Regions from separate parts of the Jeotgalibacillus aurantiacus genome, predicted to be linked through region 2. Evidence: a T-box and tRNA genes for the amino acid it is inferred to sense, from the RefSeq annotation. Region 2 holds a T-box; the other holds one or more tRNA genes.

Region 1 (9,891 bases), on a different contig from region 2:
AGGATCAAGATAGCCGAGGTCCCCTGTCCTGAACCACCCGCGCTGCAGTGCTTTATCCGTAGCCTCGCGGTTGTGGAAATAGCCTGATGTAACAGACGGTCCTGTCAGCGCAATTTCTCCAATCTCATTCTGGGTAACAGTCTCTCCTGATTCAGTCACAATTTTTAATTCACCAGGAAAAAGAGGTTTGCCAGATGAACCGATTTTAAAAGGCGCATCCTCGGGTGACAGTGTGGTGAATTGAGAGCACGTTTCAGTCATGCCATATGATTGAAAAACCGGTATGTTCAGCTGATGGCACTTCTCAACCATCGATTCAGGCGCAGGTCCTCCGCCCAGAAGCATACAGCGGAACGATGCATGATATGCAGAATCTTTCACATCAAGGAGACGCTGCAGCATGACTGAGACGACTGACAATATCGTTCCTTTTCCACTGGCCAGATCCTGATGGATGACCCGCTCATCAAATTTAGCGTACAGTCTGACACCGATCCCGTAAATGACACTTCTCATCAGGATAGAAAATCCGCTGATATGAAATAACGGTACGGCACACATCCAGATGTCCTTCGTGTCCAATCCAATATTAAACGCAGATGCCGAAGCGCTCGCAAAATGATTATCATAGGATTGCATAACGCCTTTCGGATGACCTGTAGTCCCTGAAGTATACATAATAGAACAAAGTTCAGCGTGTCCCCACGTCGTCAGATCGACAGGATCAGCCAGCTTAACCTCATCTGCTGTGATTACATCTGCATCGAGGTCTGGAACGGAGTGATGATCCGTGATCACAAGCTGTGCTCCGCTGTCCTGAAGCTGAAAATTCCACTCTTCAGCGGTGAGCCTGCTGTTCAGCATCAGCACAGGAAGCTCCAGCTTTTGAATGGCGTGAATGGCAATGACCGTATCCGGATGATTTTGCAAGAGAAGCGCAACGGGGTCAGTTGAATCAATAAAGCCTGACAATCTGGCTGCAAACGCCTGTGATGCCGTCTCCAAATCTTTAAATGTCCAGGTTTGATCTGCAAAATAAAGTGCGACCCTGTTTGGCGTCAGGTACGCTCTTTTCTCAAGCCAGGTTGACATACTGTTCACCTCTTTCTGTTCATTGACTTCGTATGTATTGTGATCGATAAAAAAGCCCATGGACCATGCCATGGGCTTAGAAACATCTGCTTAAGGAAAACGCGGGAATTGTCCGAAGTCCGGTGAACGCTTTTCTTTAAATGCGTCACGGCCCTCTTTCGCTTCATCTGTTGTGTAATAAAGGAGCGTTGCATCTCCTGCAAACTGCTGAAGACCTGCAAGGCCATCTGTATCAGCATTCATCGCTGCTTTGATAAAACGTAGTGCAGTCGGGCTCTTCTCAAGCATTTCCTCACACCATTTAACCGTTTCATCTTCCAGCTGATCAAGCGGCACAACTGTATTGACCAAGCCCATATCAAGCGCTTCCTTCGCGTCATACTGACGGCATAGGAACCAGATTTCACGTGCTTTCTTGTGGCCAACGATGCGTGCCAGATAACCTGAACCATAACCTGCATCAAACGATCCAACCTTTGGACCTGTCTGACCGAAGATCGCATTATCAGCAGCAATTGTCAGGTCACACACAACGTGTAATACGTGTCCGCCACCGATTGCATAGCCTGAAACCATCGCAATAACCGGTTTTGGAATCACACGGATCAGACGCTGAAGGTCCAGCACGTTCAGACGCGGAATTTCGTCTTCCCCTACATATCCGCCGTGTCCACGCACACTCTGATCTCCGCCTGAACAAAATGCTTTATCGCCAACACCTGCAAGGACGATGACACCAATTTTCGCATCGTCACGGGCATAAGCAAATGCATCAATTAACTCCATTACTGTTTTCGGACGGAAAGCATTACGCACTTCCGGACGGTTGATCGAGATTTTGGCAATCCCATTATACGTTTCGTATAAAATATCTTCATAGTTTCGTTCCTGTACCCATTCACGAGTCATGAAAGAAACCTCCTTTTATGTAATCGGGCTTTAATTCAAAGTATGAATTAAAAACTCCCTTACTATTGTATCAAACTTTTCGGGTTGTTCCACCTGAATTGCATGCCCTGCACTCAAAATGACTTCATGCCGACTGTTAGGCAGTAATTTATTCATCTCTTCTGCAATATTGACAAACTTCGTGTCATACTCACCTGTCAGCAGCAGCACCGGCATCTGAAGCTCCGGCAGCCGCTCCCAGTATGAAGCCTGATGACCGGTTCCCATAAACTTTAGACTCGCTGAGAGCCCCTCAGGAGCATTCGATAGCCGCTGCTCTCTGATCATTCTCTTCTGTTTTTCAGGGAGGTTTTTTTGTGAATTAAACAACGGGATCGCTTCCCACCTGTCAGTGAAGGCGCAAATGCCTTCCCGCTCAATAAATTCAGCCAGTTCCTCATCCTGCAGACGCCTCTTAGTCCGTTCTTCATAAAGCTTCAGACCAGGTGACGCACTTTCAAGGATGAGTGAAGGGACTCTCTCAGGGTAACGCATTGAAAAAGCAAGTGCAGTCCGTCCCCCCATTGAATAGCCGAGGAAAGCTGCCTGATCAATGGATAAATGGTCCAGAACAGCTTTGATATCTTCACACACGATTTCCATCGAAACATAGTCCTCATTCAGAGGCACCTCTGTTTGACCATGGCCTGGGAGATCAATAGCTATAACACGGAACTGATCCTGCAGCTGGTCCTGAAATCGGGACCAGCTGCAGGCAGAGCCTGTAAAACCATGCAGCACGACCAGATCGCTGCCGGATCCTTTTACCTGTAAATGATAGTACCCGTCTCTGATCCTGATCTTCATTCAAACCTTCTCCAATACTGCCCGGCACGCTGCTCCAACGTCCTGCCAGAGCTTACGATGGGCCGTTACGTTTTCGTCACGGTTTGTCAGCACTTCAGTCAGTTTCAGACGATCCGCCTCTTCATGCAATACAGCTTTAAGTTCGTCCTTCGTTTCACAGCGCTGATAATCAAGCCCGTAAAAAGCGGCTGCCTGCTCAAAATTAAGAGATGGCGGCGTGCCAAACAGCGTTTCAAAATGAGCCGGTTCTTTTGCCTGAGGTAGGAAGGAAAAGATCCCTCCACCATTATTATTCATGACGATAATCTGCAGTTTGCTGCGATGCTGTTTTGCTACGAGCAGACCATTCAGATCATGGAACATCGACAGATCACCGATTAACAAATAGACCGGTTCGTCTTTCACCGCAGCGATACCAAGTGCAGTAGAGACAACGCCATCAATGCCGTTGGCACCGCGATTCGCCCAAAGATGTATGTCTTTTGTGTCTCTCGTCCAAAAGGTGTCGACATCCCTGATCGGCATACTGTTGCCTGCCACCAGGTGACTTCCGGCAGGGAGAGCCTTCAAAAGCGTACCAACTGCTGCCCCTTCATCCTTCTGCTCCAGTACATATTGGCTGATCACACGTTCTGCAGCTCTGTTCAGCTCCTGCCATACCTTTAACCAATCACCATTAGGCTGCTTTGTCAGACGCTCCGCAACATCGGAGAATCTCTGTATAGAGCTCTCAATATACGACGTAGCTGCCGAGATCGGATCTCTCCACTCCGCTCCCTCATCAAACAGCCAGTGCTCAGCATTACACCCTTGTAGATACTGACTGAGTGCTTTTGAAACAGGCATGCCGCCAACGCGGATAATCAGGTCAGGATTCAGTGTTTCTTTTACCGATCCATCCTTTAAAAAAGCATCATACGTTTCGATCACCATGTCATGCTTTTGCATGCTGTCCCTCAAACCGCTCAATGGATCAGCGAGAATGGGATACCCCGTTTTTTCTGCCAGTACAATCAGATCGTCCAGTGTATGTTCCGACTCCATCGGTCCTGCAATAATCAGCCCTTTTGCGGAATGGTCTATTTTATCTGCAAGAACAGAAAGCTGTTCATCAGACAACTGCTTTTCCCCGTGGAAAACATCTGCAAAAACAGCCGTTTCCCTGTAGGAATCAAGCTTTGGAATTAAAGGCTCCCTGAAAGGAAAGTTCAGGTGAACAGGCCCTTTCGGATGTGATTCTGCTTTCGCTGCAGCCTTAGCCGCAATCCTACCCGTATAGCGCAGGACAGCTGATTCAGCTTCAGGAAGCGGCATATCATAAAACCATTTCACATGATGACCAAATAAATGAATCTGATCAATCGCCTGTGGTGCTCCGTTGTCCCTCAGCTCATGCGGACGGTCCGCCGTCAGCACGACCAGTGGTACCCGTGCATACTTCGCTTCTACAACAGCCGGAAAATAATTCGCTGCTGCTGTCCCTGATGTACAGACAATCGCAACCGGTTTTCCGCTCGCTTTCGCCATACCGAGCGCATAAAAAGCCGCTGATCGCTCATCCACATTAATGTGAGTTTCAATCAGCGGGTGGGCTTCAAGTAAATAAGCAAGTGGAGTTGAGCGGGAGCCGGGACTAATCACAGCTCTTCTCACCCCACTTTGATACAGTTGTTCTATAAAAGTTGATACATATTCAGTCAATCGATCCTGATGATTCATTTCATTGTTCCTCCCACGGCTCTTAACATCGGGCGGAATTTGATTAATGTTTCCTGGTATTCACTCTCAGCTACTGAATCTTTGACCACCCCGCACCCGGCATACAAATAAGCATAATCCTGAACAAGGAGGCCAGAACGGATTGCCACTGCAAACTCCCCATCACCATCTGCATTCATCCAGCCGACAGGCGCTGCATAAAGTCCACGATTCATTTTCTCCTCTTCCCGGATGACCTTAAGCGCTCTCTCTGTAGGCGTTCCGCCAAGCGCAGGTGTCGGATGAAGTTTTTCAACAAAATCAACAATCGTCTTTTCAGAGCCTGTGAAACCTTTTACCGGTGTATATAAGTGCTGTATATCTCTCATTTTCATAAGACCAGGCTTTGACGGCACGTTAATGGATTCACATAACTGCCCGAGACTGTCTGAAATCATTCGGACCACAATCTCATGCTCATCGAGATTCTTCTGATCATTCAGCAACTCCTGTCCAAGCCGTTCATCCTCATCAATCGTTTTCCCGCGGGCAATAGACCCCGCAAGGCAAGTGGAGAGCACTTCATTTCCCTGTTTTCTAACCAATCTTTCAGGAGTGGCCCCAATAAAGCAGGAATCTGCCACCTCAAAAGAAAAAATAAAGCTGTCCGCCTGATCATCACGAAGGCGTTCCAGAACTGAATCTGATCGTTTCTTATCGTTAAAGCCAATCTTGATCTTTCTTGCAAGGACAACCTTCTCCATCTCACCCTGATTGATGCGTTCCACCACAGATGTCAGGGAATTTTTCCACTCTTCCGGTCTGATCTCATCAATCGTTTCCACGCTGATGTCCTTAATATGTGTAGACTGTCCTGTCATGAGTCGTTCTTTCGTAAGCTGCATTCGGTTCCAGACCTCTGCTGCCAGATCACCTTCCATACAGACAATATTCATCGTCAGATAGGCACTGCCATCATGCTCAACAGTCAACATAAAAGAAGGCAGATGGAAATAAGCCTTTGAAAAATTAGACCACTCTATTGCTGTCTCCTGCTTTGGATCAAATGTAAAGCCGCCCATCAAAACAGGGCCTGTACTCATCCCGGCTCTGTCCTCTATCACTGCGTCTTCTAAAAACTGAAACCACTGCTTTTGAAGCTCATTGAAGCGCGCTTCCTCTCTGTCAGAAGAAAAGATCTCCGCATTTCCAAGCCCGACCAGTGTTGTTTCACTCTTAGGATCCTCCCAGAACGAGCGCTCACCATGATAGATAGAATAACCCGCTTCATAAAATTGAAGTGGGTCCACTGTGCCGATTTTCATTACCTTGCTATATAAAACTTTCTTATTTGTTTTTTCAGCGCTTTCAAAAGCGCGTTCAAATGCTGTAAACCCCTGTGATTCGTGTAGGATTTTCACTGTGCTTCCCCTCCAAAAATCGCACATTCGTCCATCTGAATTGCTCTCTTAAAGATACACTTCTTTTTACAATGATGTCAATGAATCGTCATCGGCAAACGTTCTATTTTACAACCATCACCAACTTTTTCACAGAGGGAAAAAGAGATATAATGAAACTGTAGAAACTTTGTCGATTTTTGAAAAGTTTATTGACACAGTTCTTCCTGTTTCATACACTTTAAGTTGGCTTTATTGCGTTACTACAGTTAGGAGAGAATAACATGAGTTTACAACCTGAACGCGATCAGGGATGGCGCATCTGGTGGCAATTGACCAGACCGCATACATTGACCGCAGCATTTGTTCCCGTATTACTCGGAACAGTATTAGCACTTGATTACAGCAGCCTCAACTGGCCAATGTTTCTGGCTATGCTTCTTGCAAGCATACTCATACAGGCTGCAACCAATATGATTAACGAATATTACGATTTCGTACGCGGCCTGGATAACGAAAAGTCTGTCGGCATCGGAGGCGCAATCGTAAGAAATGGCGTTAAGCCAAAGACAGTATTGAACCTTGCCTTCATTCTGTTCGGTGTAGCATTACTGCTGGGTCTCTATATTTGTGCCAACAGTTCATGGTGGATCGCCGTGATCGGACTAGTCTGTATGGCAGCAGCCTATTTCTACACAGGTGGTCCAGTCCCAATCGCCTACACACCATTTGGTGAAATAACGGCCGGATTTTTCATGGGATTTGTCATTATCCTGATCTCATTCTATATTCAGACCGGCATGGTAAATGCGGTAGCAATGCTTGTATCGATTCCGGTTTCCATTCTGGTGGGTGCAATCCTTCTTGCCAACAACATCCGTGATTTAGACGGAGACAAGGAAAACGGCAGAAAAACCATTGCTATTCTCCTCGGTCGACAGAAAGCGATTTATCTGCTCGCCGGTATGTTCACCGTATCATACGGGTTTGTAGTAGTCCTCGTGATCACCGGTACAGTATCACCATGGCTGCTCATCAGTCTGTTCAGCATTCCTAAAGCTGTCAGAGCAACCAAAGGATTCATTGGGAAAACAATGCCGATCCAGATGATGCCTGCAATGAAAGCAACAGCACAGACCAACACTATTTTCGGCTTTTTGTTATCAATCGGTTATTTAATTGGATACTTCTTTTAAAAGACTCCTCCGGGGGTCTTTTTTAATTTTTGAAAGGCAGCGAAATACAATGTTAGGTTTCAATTTTTGTGAGAAGGATAAACTGTAAGAAGTGACTTAGATGAAGGAAGGATGTTTTGCATGATTACAGATAAACAAAAACAATACCTTAAACATGAATTACTCACCAGAAAAAAAGAAATCATTGAACAAAACGAAAAACCTGATGGTAACACGAATACAGAGCTATCAAACTACGATAATCACCCTGCTGACAATGCCACGGATCTTTTTGAAAGAGAAAAAGACCTGGCACTCGAGGAACATACACAAAAAGAACTTGACGATATTAACCGTGCATTGAAGGCCATGGATGAAGGCACTTACGGGATCTGTGCCGTAAGCGGAGAAGAAATCCCTTACGAACGTCTAGAAGCCATCCCTACTGCACTGACATGCGTGGAGCATGCTGAACAATTCAGCAATGATCACTCCAGACCAAGCGAAGAATCGGTCCTGTCCCCTTCGTCTGATCATCCATACAGAGGAGAAGAAAGCGAAGTCCGTGACTACGAAAACAGTTTCGACGAAGTAGGACGATACGGTACTTCCGAAACCCCTTCCGATATGGCTGACGGATCCGGAGACTATAATGACCTCTACAGCGAAGAAGATGTAAACGAAGACACAATCGGAACAGACCTCGAAGGTGACGAAAGAAAAATTTATAAAAACAGTGATAAAGAATAATAAAAAAAGGAATGCACCTATTTAACTGGTGTATTCCTTTTTTGCGCTAAAATCGTCGTATTCTTCTTTTCTAAAGATACCTTCGTTTAAATCTGTTTATGATACGCTTGGATAGTTTTTTGAGATCAGGGTGTTGAAATTAGCTATCGACTATTTCATTGACGTGATCAACGAAATTCAAACGACTATCGACAGAAATCAAACGTCTATCTACATTAATTACAGAACACTCAACTAATCTGGCTTACCGAAACAGTCTATCATCATCAACTGGCCAGCTATCGACAGAAGGCATCGAGTGATTGATAGCAAAAAAGGTAATTTACCTGACTCATTACATGTACTATCCCCATTCGCTTAAATCAAAGTAATGACCAGGCATGGAATGAGATAGGAGAAATCATTATATAGGGTTTACCATACTGCCTTGGAGATAGAAGACAAAATCCAGCTTCGATTGTTATTTTTTGAGAGATGGAAGAATAGAAAAAACACACTTCGTAATGAAGTGTGTTTTAAAAGGATGACCCGTACGGGATTCGAACCCGTGTTACCGCCGTGAAAGGGCGGTGTCTTAACCACTTGACCAACGGGCCTAAAGAGCGGAGAAGGAGGGATTTGAACCCTCGCGCCGCTTACGCGACCTACACCCTTAGCAGGGGCGCCTCTTCAGCCACTTGAGTACTTCCCCATAAAAAAATGGCTCCACAGGTAGGACTCGAACCTACGACCGATCGGTTAACAGCCGATTGCTCTACCACTGAGCTACTGTGGAATAATGGTGGGCCTAAGTGGACTCGAACCACCGACCTCACGCTTATCAGGCGTGCGCTCTAACCAGCTGAGCTATAGGCCCATACTTTATTTAATAAAGTTGGAGCGGGTGATGAGAATCGAACTCACGACATCAGCTTGGAAGGCTGAGGTTTTACCACTAAACTACACCCGCAGTTAATGTATGGGGCGACTGATGGGAATCGAACCCACGAATGCCGGAACCACAATCCGGTGCGTTAACCACTTCGCCACAATCGCCATAGAAAAATGGTGGCTTTGGACGGAATCGAACCGCCGACACATGGATTTTCAGTCCATTGCTCTACCAACTGAGCTACAAAGCCAAAATAAAAATGGCGGTCCCGACCGGGATCGAACCGGCGATCTCCTGCGTGACAGGCAGGCATGTTAACCGCTACACCACGGGACCAAAGGTAATTGCGGGGGCAGGATTTGAACCTGCGACCTTCGGGTTATGAGCCCGACGAGCTACCGAGCTGCTCCACCCCGCGACGATAAATAAACATCATTAAATTAAAATGGAGGAGGTAGAGGGATTCGAACCCCCGCGGGCTGTTACACCCCTGTCGGTTTTCAAGACCGATCCCTTCAGCCAGACTTGGGTATACCTCCATGAATCTGTATAAAAGTGGTGGACCTTGCAGGACTCGAACCTGCGACCGGACGGTTATGAGCCGTCTGCTCTAACCAGCTGAGCTAAAGGTCCTTTATTATATTGGTGGCGGCAGAGGGGATCGAACCCCCGACCTCACGGGTATGAACCGTACGCTCTAGCCAGCTGAGCTACGCCGCCCAATAAATAAAGTATCCTTCAAAAAATATGGTGGAGCCTAGCGGGATCGAACCGCTGACCTCCTGCGTGCAAGGCAGGCGCTCTCCCAGCTGAGCTAAGGCCCCTTAATAAATGGTCGGGAAGACAGGATTTGAACCTGCGACCCCTTGGTCCCAAACCAAGTGCTCTACCAAGCTGAGCTACTCCCCGAAAAAAAGTATGTGGTATTCTATGTATGGCGCGCCCGAGAGGAGTCGAACCCCTAACCTTTTGATCCGTAGTCAAACGCTCTATCCAATTGAGCTACGGGCGCTAAATATAGTAAGCGGAAGACGAGATTCGAACTCGCGACCCCCACCTTGGCAAGGTGGTGTTCTACCACTGAACTACTCCCGCATATTGAATTGGTGCGGGTGGAGGGACTTGAACCCCCACGCCTTGCGGCACTAGA
Region 2 (9,891 bases):
TAAGCTATATTGAGGATCATTTAACAGACGAGATTGAGATGGTTGAGGTGGCGAGGCGTGCGTGCTGTTCGGAATATCATTTCAGGCGGATGTTTGCTTTCCTGGCGGGTATCCCGCTGTCAGAGTACATCCGGCTCAGAAGGCTGACGCTGGCTGCGTTTGATCTGAAGGATCAGCGTATTATTGATGTTGCGGTCAAGTACGGTTATCAGTCTGCAGATTCATTCACTCGGGCCTTTCAGAGCTTTCATGGCATGTCGCCTGCAGAAGCGAGAGATACAGGCAAAACGTTAAAGGCATTTCCTCCGATGACCTTTCAGTTAACAGTTAAAGGAGGAACAGAAATGAACTATCGTATTGTGGAAAAAGATGCTTTTCGTGTGATCGGGTTTAAAAAGAGGGTGCCCATCGTGTTTGAAGGGGTAAATCCTGAGATTGAAAAGATGTGGAAGGGATTAACGGAGGATCATATCGGACGGCTGAAGGCGCAGTCGAATACAGAGCCTGCCGGAATGATCAGTGCTTCTGTCAACTTTTCAGAAGGACGCATGGAGGAAAAGGGAGAGCTTGATCATGTGATCGGCGTTGCGACTACGAATGAATGTCCAGAGGGCTTTGATGAACTTGAGGTAGCCCCTTCCATCTGGGCAGTGTTCGAAGCAGTCGGTCCATTTCCTCAAACGCTGCAAAATATCTGGGGCAGAATATACGCTGAATGGTTCCCAACCAGCCAGTACGAACAAACAGAAGGACCTGAAATCCTCTGGAACGAACACAACGATACAACCTCACCCTCATTTAAAAGTGAAATCTGGATTCCCGTCAAACGGATGAACGCATAAAAAACAGGCCTGCTACCGGGCCTGTTTTTTTGCGTTTTGTAGTGTCCGGTTCAGCCCACAAACTCTACACAAAACATTCTCATCAAATTCTAATCTTCCTCATCTTTTCTTCTCATCTTGGCTGGGTAAGATGTAATCAGAACAACAAACAAAACAAATTTCAGGAGGCGTTAAATATGAATAAGAAAGTGATTATTGGAACAGTGGCGAGTACAGTGATTTTAGGTGGAGCGTTAGGTGCAGGTGCGATGACGGATCAGTTCAGAACTGTGGGGATTGTGAATCCGGAGCCGGCTAATGAGTCTGATTTGATCAGTGTGGATGAGGCGAAGGAAAAAGCGCTGGCAGAGTATGAGGGTGTCGTGGAAAGTGTGGAGCTTGAGAAGCAGTTCAGAGGGTATCTTTACGAAATTGATATTGATAATGGAGAAATCGACTATGATCTGGATATGGATGCGTCAACAGGAGAAATTCTAAAGGCGAAGGAAGAGCGTGACGATGACGACGATGATCGCGATGACGACAATAGTCAGAACACCGATCAGGCTGACGACAATTCTTCAGACGATGACAATAGAACAGCTTCAGCAACTGCTTCAAATGGAACATCTGCCAATACAAATGAAGAATATATCACTCAGGAAGAAGCAGTCAGCATCGCAATGGCAGAAGTATCAGGCACACTTGAAAGCGTTGAATTCGATGACGATGACGGCCGCATGATCTACGAAATTGAAATCAACACAGGTAACGGCGATGACGACGATGCAGACTTTGAAATTGATGCAGTAACAGGTGAAATCCTTGAAATGAATCTGGAAGACTAATCATAGAATAAAATCCGGTCAGCAAGCGCTGGCCGGATTTTTTGCGTAGGCTTTGGAGAGTGTCCCTAAACGCTACACAATGATACAATTAATGGTAAAATAAAAGCAGAACTGATCATGAAAAGGAGTGTTTTCATGAATGAGGAGAAGAAGAGTAAGATTGAGACAGACGATGGCTGGAACCGGGCGTTGTATGGGACACCTACGATTGGCGGATTTGTTGTCATTGCGGTAATGATTGCTTATTTGATCTTTAAATAAAATGAGACGTATATCTGCGCTATTCCTGGTTTGAATAACGCTGGATGTACGTTTTCATTGTGTGACGACTGAAAGACGATACATAATGAAAGCAGGTAAAGGCATGGGATCACGGATTATGCACGCCATTATTGCGGGCAGAGTTGCAGATGAAATGAACATTGATGATCGTTCTTCATTTATCGCAGGAGGGATTGCAGCGGATGCAGTCTCACCAAAAGACTCGTCGCACTTTTATCGGGGGGATGAACAGGATGGGTCGAGGCGGATTGCTCACGACGAGTTTTTTGAAAAGTACATGTCTCATCAGGCGTCCCCTTTTATCCAGGGGTACTTCACACATTTAATCGCTGATGACCTTTGGTTAAAAGGTTTTTATTTACCATGGTTAAGAAACCGGATGGAGGCTGACAGCGAAGTCTTTGTGCGATATCACAGGGATTTTCAATTGCTGAACGGTAAACTGCTGCATCACTATAAGGTGACGGACCATTTGAAAGATGCACTTAAACAGAACGCTGACATCGTCGAAATAGATGAAGTGAAAAGAACAGATATAGAAAACTTTTTGCCAAGCATTTTAGACGACATGAATTTTGATCAAAAAGATCTTGAACAGCCTTTGTCCGTATTTACACTCGAGCAAATCATTGGATACGTGGAAACGTCTGTGGAGAGAGGGATCGCATTGATGAAGGACATGAAAAAAGCGTAGACTTCAGGGACAGACCCTTAGTCTACGCTTACTTTTTTGATAAAACAGTCACGAACACCATCAGCACCGTAATCAACACAAAGGCCGTTAAAGCCAGAAACGGAATGGTGATGAATCCAAGCCAGTTGATGTATTCAGCGTTACACGGAACTCCGCTCACGCATGGTTTAATGCCGCCAAAGCCGGGGATTTTCTGCTCCATGTAATGCATGGCAGAGATGGATCCACCAATTATGGAAAGAGGAAACACAAACCGATTTACCCTGAAGTCCGACTGGAAAACGCCAATGCCTAAAATAATCGTTAACGGGTACATGAAAATGCGTTGAAACCAGCATAAGTCACACGGAATAAATCCCGCTATTTCACTGAAATACAGGCTGCCAAAAGTGGCAATCATCGAGACCAGCCAGGCTGCAAATAAAAACAGGCCGGCCTTTTGATTAGATGCTGCCATCACTCATTTTCCTCTAATCCTTCATCAATCAGCGCTTTAATCGCCTCATAATCAAAAGGATCCTCAAGCATGGTGCCATTCACTATAATACTCGGCGTAAAAGCCACATCGAATTGTTCAACCAATTCAGTATCAATCGCCACTTCATCTGCCATCGTCGCGTTATTCAGCTCTTCTTCCAGCTGCGCTAAATCCACATCTGTGGTCTCAGCTGCAACCTCCAGCAGTTTTTCATTTGTCACCCATACTGCATCATGATTTTGAGCAGGCTGTTCCTCGTAAAGCTTTTTTTGAAAATCCCAGTAGGAATCAGGATCCATTTTGTAAATAGACTCAGCGGCAAGAGAAGCAAGCTCAGATTCCTGACCGTGAAAAAGTACATTCACATACGAAAATGAGATTTTATCTGTATCCACATAATCGCTCACGAGCTGTGGATAGATCATTTCTCCCCAGGCCTTACACGAAGGACACTTAAAATCGCCAAACTCGACTACCTGAACAGGAGAATCCGTATTCCCCATCGTCGGCTGTCCTTCAATCGAAGGCTGATCACTGCTCTGCGATCCAGCCGTCTGGCTGCCGCTATTCATATAAACAAAAGCGCCAACAACCGCAAAAACCAGCAGCGTCACCACAACCGCAATCTTATAGGCATTATTCTTCATGACCATAACCCCTCACCTAAAATTAAAAGCACTCAAACTTCCATTTGATCACCATTCTATTACTAAATCACCACCAATACAAACGTTCTTTTGGATATTTCAGAGAATGTTCATGAATGGAGAGTATGGGTCTGTCTCTCATTTAAACTATTGTTCTATATGGATGTAAATGGTAAAGTTGATGTAGAGATGTAGTGGAAGGAGAATTTGTGCCCATGTGGATTTCTGTGAATTGATGTAATTGGATAAAGACAGTAAAGGCCATCAAGAAAGATGACCTTTTATTTGTCGTTCTTAAATCATTCAAGGGATCCGTCGTGTGGATAAATTAACTTCCATTTCTGAGCAGATGCTTTTGTCATCTGTTTTTATTTTTGGGAAAAATACATCTCATTTTGTTCACTAAGGAAATCCCTAACCAGGGGGAATTTACATGAATCATGAAGAAAAATTATCAGGCGGCAATGTTTCAAGCGTATACCGTGCTGGCAATACGGTCAGACGTACGTTGAAGCCGGAGAGTTCAAAGGTCCATCAATTATTAAGGCATCTTGAGAAAAAGGGATTTACGCAGGCTCCGCGGTTTCTTGGTATGGATGAAAAAGGAAGAGAAATATTGACTTTTATAGAGGGTGAGGCGGGAAATTACCCTTTGAAATCGTATATGTGGTCAGACGAGACACTTGCTGGGATTGCACGAATGCTCCGGGGATATCATGATGCGGTCAGTGATTTTCCAATTGATGATTCCTGGCAGCCGATTGATTGTACGCCGGAGCCTCACGAAATCATCTGTCATAACGATTTTGCGATCTATAATCTGATTTTTGATCAGGAAAAACCGGTTGGGGTGATCGATTTTGACAATGCTGGACCGGGTCCGCGGCAATGGGATGTGGCCTATGCACTTTACACATGTGTACCATTGAGCCGCCTTTATCACACAGAAGCAGGAGAGGCCATTCACTACTCGCCAGAAGACGCAGATGGGATCAAAAAACGAGTCAAATTGTTTTATGAGGCATACGGCAATGACAAACCTGAGCAGGACATCATCAACATGGTCATTCTCAGACTCGAAGGCTTATGCAGGACCATGCATCGAAAAGCAGCAGAAGGTAATCCGGCTTTTCAAAAAATGATCGACGAAGGCCATGACAAACACTATCAGGCAGACATCCAGTTCCTTCGCGAGCATGGAGTGGAGTGGGTGTAAAGTTTGGAGACAGATACCAAGTCTGCAAAAAAATGATTGCCTATATTTATCCAAAGTGGTAAACTCCTTCTAACCAGATAACAGCGTTGATAAGGAAAGTAGACAAGAGGTAGTTTGATAGAGAGCTTCTGATGGTGGAAATGAAGCAGATGATCCTTGTTGAAAATGGCCTTTGAGCTTCGTACCGAACATTTAAAGTAGGCTACGACGAGATGAGCACTCGTTACAACGGCGGCAGTATGAATACGTACTGACAGAGGCACATGGTGTGAGCTGTGTGTAAATTTAGGTGGTAACACGAGCATACTCGTCCTAATCGATACTTCGATTAGGACGTTTTTTTTATTTTAAGGAGGAGATGGGATGAGTATTTTTATTGGGGGAGCCTGGCCTTATGCAAATGGTTCTTTACATGTCGGGCACATAGCAGCTTTACTTCCGGGGGATATTTTAGCGAGATATTACAGACAGAAGGGCAAGCCTGTGCTATATGTTTCAGGAAGCGATTGTAACGGTACGCCGATTTCTATACGTGCGAGCAATGAAGGAACGACGGTTGAGGCGATTGCAGATCAGTTTCATAAAGAGTTTGAGGAAACGTTCCGGCAGCTGGGCTTTACATACGATCTTTATACGCGAACGGATGGTGAACATCATCATGAGGTTGTGCAACACATTTTTCTGAAGTTGCTGGAGCAGGGACATTTGTACAAAAAGAAGGTTGAGCAGGCTTATTGTGCACATGATGCACGCTTTTTGCCGGATCGTTTTGTTGAAGGGACGTGTCCGAACTGTGGAGCGAAAGCGCGCGGGGACCAATGTGATCACTGCTCACAAATTCTTGACCCGCTTGACTTAAATGAAAAGCGCTGTAAGCTTTGCGGAAAGGAGCCTGAGATCAGGGAAACGGTGCACTTTTATTTTTCCTTCAATTCATTTCAGCAGAAGCTTGAGCAGTACGCAGCTAAATCTGGCGTTGAGAGCAGTTGGCGTGACAATGCGATTCAGCTGACCAAACGGTATTTAGCGGAGGGGGTCCCGGACAGAGCTGTGACACGTGATTTGCCAAATGGAATTGATGTGCCGATTCCGGGATTTGAGGGCAAAAAGATCTATGTCTGGATTGAAGCGGTAGCCGGTTACTATACGGCGAGTCTTGAGTGGGCAAAGATCAACAAAGAGGATGCCTCAAAATTTTGGTCTGAGCAGACGACGTCGTATTATGTTCATGGAAAAGATAACATTCCATTTCACTCGATCATCTGGCCTGCGATTTTGATGGGGATTAACCTTCCTGCATTACCGACGCACATCATCTCCAATGAATACATGACACTTGAAAAAAGGAAGATTTCCACGAGTGGGAACTGGGCTGTCTGGCTGCCGGATCTGTTGAAATCCTATGATCCGGATTCTATTCGCTACTTTATAACAATCAATGCCCCTGAACAGCGTGATACCGATTTTTCATGGCGTGAATTTATTTACAGCCATAACAGCGAGCTGCTCGGAGCCTTTGCCAATTTCGTCAACAGAACGTTAAAGTTCATTGATCAATCCTTTGATGGAAAAGTGGAACGGCATCCGATCGATTCAGCACTACATCACCAGATAAAAGCTCTTTATGATCAAGCCGGTGTCCTGATTGAGAGAGGTGAGATCAAACAGGCGTTGGAGACGATCTTTGCCTTCATTCGGGAAGCAAACCGCTACTTTGATCAACAGCAGCCCTGGATACATGTGAAAGAAGATCAAAGCCGCGCGAAATCGACTTTGACAAACTGTGTCTTCATCATTCAAAACCTGGCGCAGCTGTTACGCCCATTTCTGCCATTCGCATCAGAAAAAATTGAAAAAATGCTGCAGCAACCTTTAAAAGGCTGGTCTGTTGTAGAATCGCTGCCTGATTATGTTCACGATGTTCAACCTATTTATAAGCGAATTGATACGAAACAAATTGAAGAGGAGAGTGCGAAGCTGGGGTAGAGGTGTGTTCTGTTTTTGTGGAAAGGGAATGTACTATTTGAAAAAATGAATCGGACATTGAATGTAACATTTTCTGGATGATACAATGATGTAAAAGAATAGGAAAAGTTGCAGCATGACATTTATTAAAAAACACCCCTACATAACCGGTTCATTAGTTGCTTTTATGACACTGCTGATTTTAATCGCATACTTCATTTACTGGGCTTTTTTCAGTATTGCACGGTTAGAGCCGGGTGAGCTGATTGCTGAAGAAACGTCACCAAACGGCGAATATACTGTAAAAAACCTATCTGAATAACGGCGGAGCAATCGTTGACTTCGCAGTGCTTGGCATTCTTGAATTTGAGAATTCGTCTAAAGGGTCTAAAAACATTTACTGGCAGTATGAAACAACCGAGGGAAATATCGAATGGCAGGATGAAGATACAGTAAAGATCAACAACATTGAGCTTGATGTGCCGGATGAGAAGTATGATTACCGTAGATGAGGGGTCTGACCCCGATTCTACGCTCAGGGTAATGAAAGGAGTAAAAATGAGAAAAGGAATTCATTTGTGTTTTGTGGTGATGATTTGTTTTATCGCTTTACCAACTGCATCATCTGCAAATGATGTGCCGGGTAATGATGAGATAAACGAAAGGTTAATAGAGCTTGGTTTTAAAGAAGAGTATATCAGTGTGTTAAACGAAGAAACGAAATTATCTATTGCGAATGAGGATGCAGCTGAAAAATTGTTGTTTTTTAAACGGAACGGACAGGTCATTTATGATGAAGGAAACCTGGATGATCCTATGCCTGATCGTGAGCCGGGAGATATAGCCATTAATGTCGTAGCGATTGACCTTGGCATGGAGGGTGGGAGCCGGCATATTAAGCTGCTGGGCGATTATCAGTGGTCAGACATGCCATTTTTCAGATTTGAGGATCGGTTTTCGTTATCCTGGGACAGCAGATGGTACGGTCAATCATGGGGCATGACTGATATACAGGATTTCAGCGGGTACTTCAGCAAAGAAAATGATCTGACCAACCCTGCCCATGAAAATAGAGGCTCCGGAGTTAAATTTGCTTACGATCTGAAAGCAGGTGCCTCAGCTGCTTCCGGCACAGCCATTGCCTATCTGATCGATAACCAGCCGGGCTTGGATGAGCCGGTTTCCTTTGCAACGTTTGATGCGTCTTATGAGCATTTTTTACCGTTTAATTCAGAGGAATTGGGTCGTTATTAAAAGGGGGAAACCAACATGAGCGGAATTCGAAAACGACTTTCCACAGAACAGCGTCAGGAATTACTGAATACGCTGAAAAACCGTTTTGATGAAAATATGAATCGTCACCCTGATCTGAATTGGGCAGATGTTCAGGAAAGAATTGAAGCTGATGAAGGCAAGCTCTGGTCGCTGAGTGAGATGGAACAGACGGGAGGGGAGCCTGATGTAGTTGGGATGGACGAATCGACTGGTGAGTTCATCTTTTTTGATTGCTCTTCTGAAAGTCCGGCTGGCCGCAGAAGCGTATGTTTTGATCGAAAAGCGCTGGACGCGCGCAAGAAAAATAAGCCGGAGACGAGTGCGATGGATCTTGCGGCTGAAATCGGGATTGAGATGCTGACGGAGGGACAATACCATCATTTGCAGGAGCTGGGAAGCTTTGATCTGAAAACATCAAGCTGGGTTCAGACACCTGAGTCGATTCGTAAGCTTGGCGGAGCACTCTTTTGCGATCGCCGCTACGATACGGTATTCGTTTATCATAATGGTGCGGATTCTTATTATGCCGCGAGAGGATTTCGTGGTGTGTTGAAGGTTTGATGAAAGCACGGGAACTTCTTGTTCTCGTGCTTTTTTAGGTAGGTGTTGAAGTGATGGAATCATGTTTTGAAATGAAGGAATCACGCAGCTGGAAAGATGGAATCCGTTCGTGGAATGAAGGGAAAAAAGGGCAGCGTAGCCCTTGTGATTGAATTAATTTCCAGAAAGAAGGAATAAAATTTTCAAACGAAGGAAATAAAATCTAAAAAGATGGAATGACTTTCGAAAGTGAAGGAATCCCGTCTTACGGCCTCCGCCACGCAAACTATCTCAAGCCAGCACCTCACTGCAAATTCAACCTGTACTCAATCATCCCCCCACGTTTACCAGCCCATTCCTCAGCGCCTAGCCGGCTAACTTCTTCAAAGCCCAGCCGCTCAAGCATCCCTCTCGAACGAACATTATGCTCATGCGTTTCAGCACTTAACTGCTCTATCCCAAGCACTTCAAAGGCATGGTCCATCAATCGCTTAGCAGCGCGAAATCCGATTCCCTGACCCCAAAGCGTGCTGTCCCCAATCGCAATCCCAAATTCCGCGGAGCGCTCTGTGATACAGGCCAGATCAGCATAACCAATCAGCCTGTCATCAAGGGTGATACCTATCCGCATAAAATCCTCGGACTTATTATTTACACAGGTTTCCCACCACTTCAACAACTCATCCCGGTCACGGTAAGCCGGCCATTCATTTGCTGAGCAAAACGCCTCATCCCTGCTCCAGAGCAGGACTTCGTTGAAATCTGTAAGTTTAAGAGGACGTAATTCGATTGTCTGCATTGATATTCACCTCGCTTTTAGAAGACGTTTTAAAACAACGATCAGTACGATTAATACAATAAATGTAACTAAAATAGATCCAACAAAGTTTGACCAAGATGTGATAAAAATGGAGCAACAATCTCCTCCATACCGATGAGGCAAAGGGAGATCAATCACCGGATTACGGAGCTCTCCAAAATGAAATGGAAGGCCTGTCTTCATTGGGAATGCTGTCGCCAACTCTTCCTCAGTCTCAATCATTTGTCCAGTCATACCTGTCCATATCACAAAAAGAATAGAGAGGATCAGACTGCCGAAGCCTAATAAGAGTTTTGATTTCATGA

Evidence for each region. A T-box is a leader RNA that pairs with one kind of tRNA and senses whether it is charged. The one in region 2 lies ahead of metG (methionine--tRNA ligase), so its partner is inferred to be a tRNA-Met.
Region 1: it encodes a tRNA-Met, which carries the amino acid that the T-box ahead of metG (methionine--tRNA ligase) is inferred to sense. The anticodon was not compared.

Annotation. Positions count from the first base shown of each region.
Region 1 is NZ_JACNMS010000004.1:1-9,891, reverse strand. It holds gene H7968_RS12940 (o-succinylbenzoate--CoA ligase) at 1-1,092, opposite strand, end outside; gene menB (1,4-dihydroxy-2-naphthoyl-CoA synthase) at 1,183-2,001, opposite strand; gene menH (2-succinyl-6-hydroxy-2,4-cyclohexadiene-1-carboxylate synthase) at 2,032-2,847, opposite strand; gene menD (2-succinyl-5-enolpyruvyl-6-hydroxy-3-cyclohexene-1-carboxylic-acid synthase) at 2,848-4,566, opposite strand; gene H7968_RS12920 (isochorismate synthase) at 4,563-5,966, opposite strand; gene H7968_RS12915 (1,4-dihydroxy-2-naphthoate polyprenyltransferase) at 6,230-7,141, shown strand; gene H7968_RS12910 (TraR/DksA C4-type zinc finger protein) at 7,262-7,870, shown strand; tRNA gene H7968_RS12905 (tRNA-Glu) at 8,395-8,466, opposite strand; tRNA gene H7968_RS12900 (tRNA-Ser) at 8,474-8,561, opposite strand; tRNA gene H7968_RS12895 (tRNA-Asn) at 8,571-8,645, opposite strand; tRNA gene H7968_RS12890 (tRNA-Ile) at 8,650-8,726, opposite strand; tRNA gene H7968_RS12885 (tRNA-Gly) at 8,746-8,819, opposite strand; tRNA gene H7968_RS12880 (tRNA-His) at 8,830-8,905, opposite strand; tRNA gene H7968_RS12875 (tRNA-Phe) at 8,916-8,991, opposite strand; tRNA gene H7968_RS12870 (tRNA-Asp) at 9,002-9,077, opposite strand; tRNA gene H7968_RS12865 (tRNA-Met) at 9,086-9,159, opposite strand; tRNA gene H7968_RS12860 (tRNA-Ser) at 9,188-9,280, opposite strand; tRNA gene H7968_RS12855 (tRNA-Ile) at 9,298-9,374, opposite strand; tRNA gene H7968_RS12850 (tRNA-Met) at 9,385-9,461, opposite strand; tRNA gene H7968_RS12845 (tRNA-Ala) at 9,490-9,565, opposite strand; tRNA gene H7968_RS12840 (tRNA-Pro) at 9,574-9,650, opposite strand; tRNA gene H7968_RS12835 (tRNA-Arg) at 9,677-9,753, opposite strand; tRNA gene H7968_RS12830 (tRNA-Gly) at 9,765-9,836, opposite strand.
Region 2 is NZ_JACNMS010000003.1:104,125-114,015, forward strand. It holds gene H7968_RS10020 (AraC family transcriptional regulator) at 1-842, shown strand, start outside; gene H7968_RS10025 (PepSY domain-containing protein) at 1,019-1,669, shown strand; gene H7968_RS18020 (hypothetical protein) at 1,805-1,930, shown strand; gene H7968_RS10030 (hydrolase) at 2,034-2,645, shown strand; gene H7968_RS10035 (disulfide oxidoreductase) at 2,674-3,102, opposite strand; gene H7968_RS10040 (thioredoxin domain-containing protein) at 3,102-3,770, opposite strand; gene H7968_RS10045 (aminoglycoside phosphotransferase family protein) at 4,204-4,986, shown strand; T-box leader at 5,064-5,304, shown strand; gene metG (methionine--tRNA ligase) at 5,350-6,972, shown strand; gene H7968_RS18025 (DUF5412 domain-containing protein) at 7,088-7,273, shown strand; gene H7968_RS18030 (DUF5412 family protein) at 7,299-7,463, shown strand; gene H7968_RS10060 (hypothetical protein) at 7,510-8,205, shown strand; gene H7968_RS10065 (DUF4256 domain-containing protein) at 8,221-8,787, shown strand; gene H7968_RS10070 (GNAT family N-acetyltransferase) at 9,071-9,565, opposite strand; gene H7968_RS10075 (hypothetical protein) at 9,572-9,889, opposite strand.